One region of the Kitasatospora sp. NPDC089797 genome, then DNA from elsewhere that is predicted to be linked to it. Evidence: riboswitches for the same ligand, from Rfam matches in the RefSeq annotation. Region 1 holds a riboswitch; each other region holds the start of a gene.
What was found. A riboswitch is a leader RNA that binds a small molecule or an ion and turns the genes downstream of it on or off. The one in region 1 is predicted to bind cobalamin.

Region 1 (2,255 bases):
ACCACCTGATGCTGCCCGGCGACTGGCGCGACCGCCCCGACACGGCCGCGGCCGTGGCCTGGCGCCGGGACGCGGCCGGCCGGGCCGGCCTCCCGGTGAGCCTGGAACGCCTGCGCTTCGAGTGGACGCCCCCGGCCGGCGTCCCGGAGCCGTCCGGCCGTCTGCTCCTCCAGCCGGAGCCCGACGACGAGGTCTTCGTCGAGCTGTTCCGCCGGGTCCTGGTCGACACCCTGGACACCGACACCCGCAAGGAGGCCGAACGCCTCGGCGCCGAGGCCCAGGCCCGGGCCGACGTCGCCTTCTACCGCGACACCATGCCCGGCGACCGCTCCTGGTGGCGGGTCGCCCGCACCCCCGGCGGCGAGCCGGTCGGCTTCGGCATCCCCTCCCGCAACCACGCCGCCCCCGTCGTCGGCTACCTCGGCGTCCTCCCGGAGCACCGCGGCCACCACTACGCCGACGACATCCTGGCCGGGATCACCCGCATCCTCGCCACCGAGGCCGCCGCCACCCGGATCCTGGCCGACACCGACCTCACCAACACCCCGATGGCCGCCGCCTTCGCCCGCACCGGCTACCGGAACACCAGCCGCCGCCTGGTCCTCTCCGCACGCTGACCCCGGACCGGACCGCCCGGTGCGGCGCCCCGGCCCCCGGCGCCGCACCGGGCGGAACCGCGCTGACCACGCCTGATACCTTGCCAAGGCCGTGGTGTACGGGAAACCGGTCGAAGTCCGGTGCGGCCCTCGCCACTGTTGCCGCGGAGTGTCGCGGCCCTCGCCGACCGGCTCCCCCAGCGGTCGGGGCCACTGGGCGGTCCACAGGAACCGCCCGGGAAGGTCGGCTGCGGCGCGTCGATGCGGAAGCCAGGAGACCGGCCACGGCGCGACATGTTCCACGAGGGTTTTGGAGAACACGTGCCCAGCGGTCTGCCGTACCCGGCCCGATCGATACGTCCCACCGGTTCCACCCGTCCCTCCGGCCCGCTGCGGGTCGGCCGGGCGGTCGCCGTCCTGCTGTCCGTCGGCGTGCTCGGCGCCTGCGCGGGCGCCCCCGCGCCGAGCGCCTCCGCCGGGGCGACCGGGAGCGCCGCACCGGTCAGCGTGGACAACTGCGGGACCACCGTGACGGTGAGCGCACCGCCCGCCCGGCTGGTGACGCTCAACCAGGGCGCCACCGAGGTGGCCCTGGCCCTCGGCCTGCAGTCCCGGATGGCCGGCACCGCCTACCTCGACGACGCCGTGCCGGACCAGTGGAAGGCCGCCTACGACTCCGTCCCGGTGCTCTCCGAGAAGTACCCGACCAAGGAGAAGCTCCTCGCGGCCCGTCCCGACTTCCTGTACGCCTCCTACGCCAGCGCCTACACCGACAAGGTCGCGGGCACCCGGGAGGAGCTGCGCGGCCAGGGCATCGCGTCGTACGTGTCCCCGTTCGGCTGCTCGGACAAGAGCCAGGTGCCGCCGACGACGTGGCAGGCGGCGTGGGGCGAACTGAACGACGTCGCCAAGGTCTTCGGCGTCCCGGAGCGGGCGGCCGAGGTCCAGCACCGGCAGGAGGAGCAGCTGGCGCAGTTCAAGGCGACGGCCGCGGGCAAGGACCTCAAGGTCCTGTGGTTCGACTCGGACACCAAGACGCCGTTCGTCGGCGCCGGGCACGGCGGACCCCAGCTGGTGCTCGACGCGGTGGGTGCCCGCAACGTCTTCGCGGACCTGCCCGGCGGCTGGCAGACCGTGAGCTGGGAGAAGGTCGTCGCGGCGGACCCGGACGCCATCGTGGTCGCGGACGCCGGCTGGGACACCGCCCAGTCCAAGATCGACTACCTGGAGAACGACCCTGTGCTGAGCAAGCTCGGCGCCGTGCAGCGCAAGGCCTTCGTGGTGGTGCCGTTCTCGGAGTCGACACCCGGTGTGCGGCTCGCCGACGGTGCCGCCAAGGTGTCCGCCGGGTTGGGCCGACTGCACCCGGCGTCATGACCTCCGCGCCCCGCCCCGCCGTGCGGCCGGCCGGTCCGGGTCGCGCGACGGCGGCCCTGACCGTCGGGGCGGCCCTGCTGCTGGCCACCGTGCTGCTCGGCCTGGCCGTGGGCTCGCAGCCCGAGCCGCTCCCGACGGTGATCGACGTGGTGCTGCGCCGGCTCGGGCTGACCGACCCGCACGTGACCCTGCTGGACGACCAGATCGTCTGGCAGCTGCGGCTCCCCCGGGTCCTCGGGGCGGCCGCCACCGGCGCCGGCCTCGCGGTCTGCGGTGCGGTGC
Region 2 (2,255 bases), on a different contig from region 1:
AACGGGACGACGCCACCGCGGCGGCGGCCGTGCTGGCCGCCGCCCAGGGGGCGTGGGCGGTGCGGGTCCACGAGGTGCGGGCGACCGCGGACGCGGTACGGCTGGAGGCGGCCCTGCGCGCGTCCCGGTCGCCCGCCGGTCAGTCCTCGGTACGGCGCAGCAGGTAGGTGTCCATGATCCAGCCCTTGCGCTCGCGGGCCTCCCCGCGCAGCCGGGCGATCTCCGGGGCGGCCTCGGCGAGCGGGCCGGAGACCAGGATCTCGTCCGGGCCGCCCAGGTAGGCGCCGTAGTGCACGTGCACGCCCTCGGGGTCGAGGCCGGTGAGGGCCGCCTGCCCGTCCAGCATCACCACCGCGTCCTCGCTGCCCGGGCCGAAGCCCTCGGCGGCCAGCCGGCGGGCGGTGGTGATCCGCACCGGTCGGCCGACCCGGGTGAGGGTGGTGCGGTGCTGGGCGGCGAGCACCGAGACGCTGCTGATCCCGGGCACGACCCGGTACGCGAAGGCGTCCGGCTCGGTGGCCAGCACCTCGTCCAGGACGGCGGTCACGCTGTCGTAGAGGCTCGGGTCGCCCCAGACCAGCAGCGCGCCGGTCTCGTCCGGGCCCAGGTGCTCGGCGACCAGCCGGCCGACCAGCTCGGCCCGGCGGCGCCGCCAGTCGTGGACCGCCTCGGTGTAGGCGGGGGTGGTGCGGTCGCGCTCGGCGTCCGGCACCTCGACCACCCGGTGGCCGGGCCGGCCGTGCTCCTCGATCATCCGGCGGCGCAGGTGCATCAGGTCCTGGCGCTGCTGGTTCTTGTCGAGGAGGAGGAAGACGTCGGTGCGGGCGAAGGCCTTGACCGCTTGGAGGGTGAGGTGGTCCGGGTCGCCCGCACCGATGCCGATGACGATGATCTGCCGCATACCGCGATTCTGCCGGATGCCGCCGGGCGGATCGTCCGCGGACCGCCCTGACCTGCGGCGTCCGGGGCCCGCGCGCACGGCGTGGACCGGTCCGGCGACGGGGACGTGACCTTCCGCACGCTGGGCTCCCGGGCGGATCGGGGCGATTGACGGCCCCCCGGGGCGGGCCTAACCTACCGGACGTAGTGATGGCGTAAGGAAGCCGGTGGGACTCCGGCACGGTCGCGCCACTGTGAGCGGGCCCTCCTCCGGGCGGCCCGTGAGTCAGATACGACGCCATCACGTCCGCCCCAACGAGAACGGGACGCACGATCCCCGAAGGAGGCTCAACTGTGAGCACCAGTATGCCCGGGCCCTCCGCCCTGCCCGTCCCGGTCGTGGTGCCGGCGTCCAAGGCGGTCGCCTGGCTCGTCGTCACCGCTCTCATCGCGCTGGCCGTCTACTACTTCATCGGCGTCGACCAGGGCGCCTACTCCGTGTTCGGCAAGGACATGCACATCCACGAGTTCGTCCACGACTCGCGGCACTTCCTCGGCTTCCCCTGCCACTGACGACCGGAAGCAGCGAACCACCCGACATGGAGAAGAGACTCATCCTGCGCGGCGTCCTCGCCGGCGCAGTGGCCGGCCTGCTCGCCTTCGTCTTCGCCCGGATCTTCGCGGAGCCGCAGATCAACGCGGCGATCGAGTACGAGAGCGGACGCGACGACGCGCAGGGACTGCTGGACAAGGCCGCCGGACTGCCGATGGACATGGGCGGACCGGACATCTTCAGCCGCACCGTCCAGGCCAACGTCGGCATCGGCGTCGGCATGATCCTGTTCGGCACGGCGATGGGCGCGCTGTTCGCGATCGCCTACACCGTCTGCCTGGGCCGCACCGGCCGGCTCCGCCCGCGCACCCTGGCGATGCTGGTGGCGCTCGGCGGCTTCCTCGGCCTGTACTTCGTCCCGTTCATCAAGTACCCCGCCAACCCGCCGGCCATCGGGCACCCGGAGACCATCCGGGACCGCGGCAACCTGTACCTGGGCATGGTCGTCTGCTCGATCGTGTTCCTCGTCCTGGCGGTCTGGCTCGGCAAGCGCCTCCAGGCCCGGTTCGGGAACTGGAACGCCACCCTGCTGGCGGCCGGCGCCTTCGCCGTGGCGATCGGCATCGTCATGGCGGTGCTCCCCCCGCTCGGTGAACTCGCCGACAACGTCCAGCAGTTCGGTCACCACGCGACGGAGACCCCGCTGCCGTTGACCGACGACAAGGGCGCCATCGTCTACCCGGGCTTCCCGGCGGACACCCTGTTCGAGTTCCGCTTCTACTCGGTGGCCGCGCAGCTGCTGCTGTGGGGCACGCTGGGCCTG
Region 3 (2,255 bases), on a different contig from region 1:
ATGCCCGGATTACCCCGGTTCCGGGTCCGTCTTTCGCCCTAGGCCCACCCTCCGACCGCGAAACCCCGAGGCCGGAAGGGTAGTCTCGGGCGCGGGAAGACGATCTAAGGAAGGACTCCCATGTTCTCTCGTCTGTTTGCACCGCGCGCCACCGCCCACGCCCACTGCGACCTGCCCTGCGGTGTCTACGACCCGGCGCAGGCCAAGCTGGAGGCCGAGTCGGTCAAGGCCACCCAGGAGAAGTACCAGGCCAACGAGGACCCGCACTTCCGCGCCCGCGCCATCATCATCAAGGAGCAGCGCGCCGAGGCCGTCAAGCACCACATCTCGGTGCTGTGGAGCGACTACTTCAAGGCCCCGCACTTCGAGAAGTACCCGCAGCTGCACCAGCTGATCAACGACACCCTGAAGGCCGCCTCGGCCGCCAAGGCGTCCACCGACCCGGCCACCGGCCAGGCCCTGCTGGACCTGATCGCCGAGGTCGACAAGATCTTCTGGGAGACCAAGCAGGCCTGAGCCTGACGCGTCGCCACCCGGCCGCCCCCGTCCGCACCGTGCGGACGGGGGCGGTCGTGCGTCCACGTGCGATCCGCCCCCGGTAAGGGTTGCCTGCCCTGAGCGGCTGTTATGCTGCCTGGGCGTCCGAGGGGGAAGTCCGGTGCGAATCCGGCGCTGACCCGCAACGGTGAGCGCGGTCCGAGCGACCGCGTCAGCCCGATCACCCTCGGCCGCTGGACTCCCGACAACTCGCCGTGGACCGCGAGGGGAAGGCGCCCGGGCCCGCCCCGGCCGGCGCCCGCCCCGGCACACCCGCGGCCCGAGGCAAGGCGCGACCGCCCGTGAGTGACCCCGTTCGCCGAATACCGACCGTCCCGCTCGCCGTCGGACTCGCCGTCGCCCTGCTGATCTCCCTGGTCTGCGGCGTCGCGTTCGGCGCCTCCGGGATCGAACTCCCCCACGTGCTACGGCTCCTGGGCGCGGGACTGACCGGCGGCCGGCTGGACGCGAGCGAGGCGGCGGCGTACGCGATCGTCTGGGAGCTCCGGCTGCCGCGCACCGTGCTGGCCGCCGTGGTCGGCGGCGGACTGGCCGCCACCGGGGTCGCCGTCCAGGCGCTGGTGCGCAACGCCCTCGCCGACCCCTTCGTGCTCGGCATCTCCTCCGGCGCGGCCGTCGGCGCCAACGCCGTCCTGCTGCTCGGCGCCTTCGCCTCGCTCGGGGTGTGGGCGATCTCCGTCTCCGCCTTCGGCTCCGCACTGCTCGCCATGGTGCTGGTCTACCTCACCGCCCGCACCGCGTACGGGCTCACCCCGCTGCGGCTGGTGCTCACCGGCACCGCGCTCTCCTACGGCTTCTCCGCCCTGACCACCCTGATGGTCTTCTCCTCGGACAACGCGGAGGCCGCCCGGGACGCCATGATGTGGCTGCTCGGCAGCCTCGGCGGCGCCACCTGGGGCAAGGTGCCGATCGCCGCCTGCGCCGTCCTGGCCGGGGTGGCCTACCTCGCCTGCGCCGCCGGGCGGTTGGACGCGCTCGCGATGGGCGACGAGACCTCCGCCTCGCTCGGCGTGGACCCGGAGCGGCTGCGCCGGGAGCTGTTCGTGGTGACCGCCGCCGTCACCGGCACCGTGGTCGCGGTCAGCGGGGCGATCGGCTTCGTCGGGCTGCTGATGCCGCACCTGGCCCGGATGCTGGTCGGCGCCGGACACCGCCGGGTGCTGGCGATCGCGCCGCTCGCCGGCGCGCTGCTGCTGGTCTGGGTGGACATCGCCTCGCGCACCCTGCTGGCGCCCGCCGAACTGCCCGTCGGGGTGTTCACCGCGGTGCTCGGGGTGCCCGCCTTCCTGCTGATGATGCGCCGCCGCGGCCAGGCCTTCGGGGGCCGGCGATGAGCGCCGCCGAGGACCTGAGCGTCGACGGCGTCTCGGTGGAGCTGGCCGGCACCCGGCTGGTCCACGAGGTGAGCCTGACGGCCGCGGCCGGCCAGGTGGTCGGGCTGATCGGCCCGAACGGCAGCGGCAAGTCGACCCTGCTGCGCTGCGTCTACCGGGTGCTGCGGCCGGCCGGCGGGGCGGTCCGGCTGGACGGCGAGGACCTGCACGCGCTCACCGCCCGCGAGTCGGCCCGCCGGGTGGCCGCGCTGACCCAGGAGCACTCCGCCGAGTTCGACTTCACGGTGGCCGAGGTGGTCGCGATGGGCCGGCTGCCGCACCGGCGCGGCCTGGGCGGCCCGACCGGGGCGGACCACGAGCGCT

Region 2: another riboswitch for cobalamin. It lies ahead of AB0O91_RS37400 (CbtB-domain containing protein); the one in region 1 lies ahead of AB0O91_RS40120 (ABC transporter substrate-binding protein).
Region 3: another riboswitch for cobalamin. It lies ahead of AB0O91_RS08405 (iron ABC transporter permease); the one in region 1 lies ahead of AB0O91_RS40120 (ABC transporter substrate-binding protein).

What each region holds. Positions count from the first base shown of each region.
Region 1 is NZ_JBFBGS010000090.1:9,520-11,774, reverse strand. It holds gene AB0O91_RS40125 (GNAT family N-acetyltransferase) at 1-617, shown strand, start outside; cobalamin riboswitch at 693-898, shown strand; gene AB0O91_RS40120 (ABC transporter substrate-binding protein) at 918-1,973, shown strand; gene AB0O91_RS40115 (iron chelate uptake ABC transporter family permease subunit) at 1,970-2,255, shown strand, end outside.
Region 2 is NZ_JBFBGS010000070.1:12,145-14,399, reverse strand. It holds gene folP (dihydropteroate synthase) at 1-167, shown strand, start outside; gene cobF (precorrin-6A synthase (deacetylating)) at 140-901, opposite strand; cobalamin riboswitch at 1,074-1,197, shown strand; gene AB0O91_RS37400 (CbtB-domain containing protein) at 1,264-1,452, shown strand; gene AB0O91_RS37395 (CbtA family protein) at 1,479-2,255, shown strand, end outside.
Region 3 is NZ_JBFBGS010000008.1:66,416-68,670, reverse strand. It holds gene sodN (superoxide dismutase, Ni) at 121-516, shown strand; cobalamin riboswitch at 606-745, shown strand; gene AB0O91_RS08405 (iron ABC transporter permease) at 840-1,892, shown strand; gene AB0O91_RS08400 (ABC transporter ATP-binding protein) at 1,889-2,255, shown strand, end outside.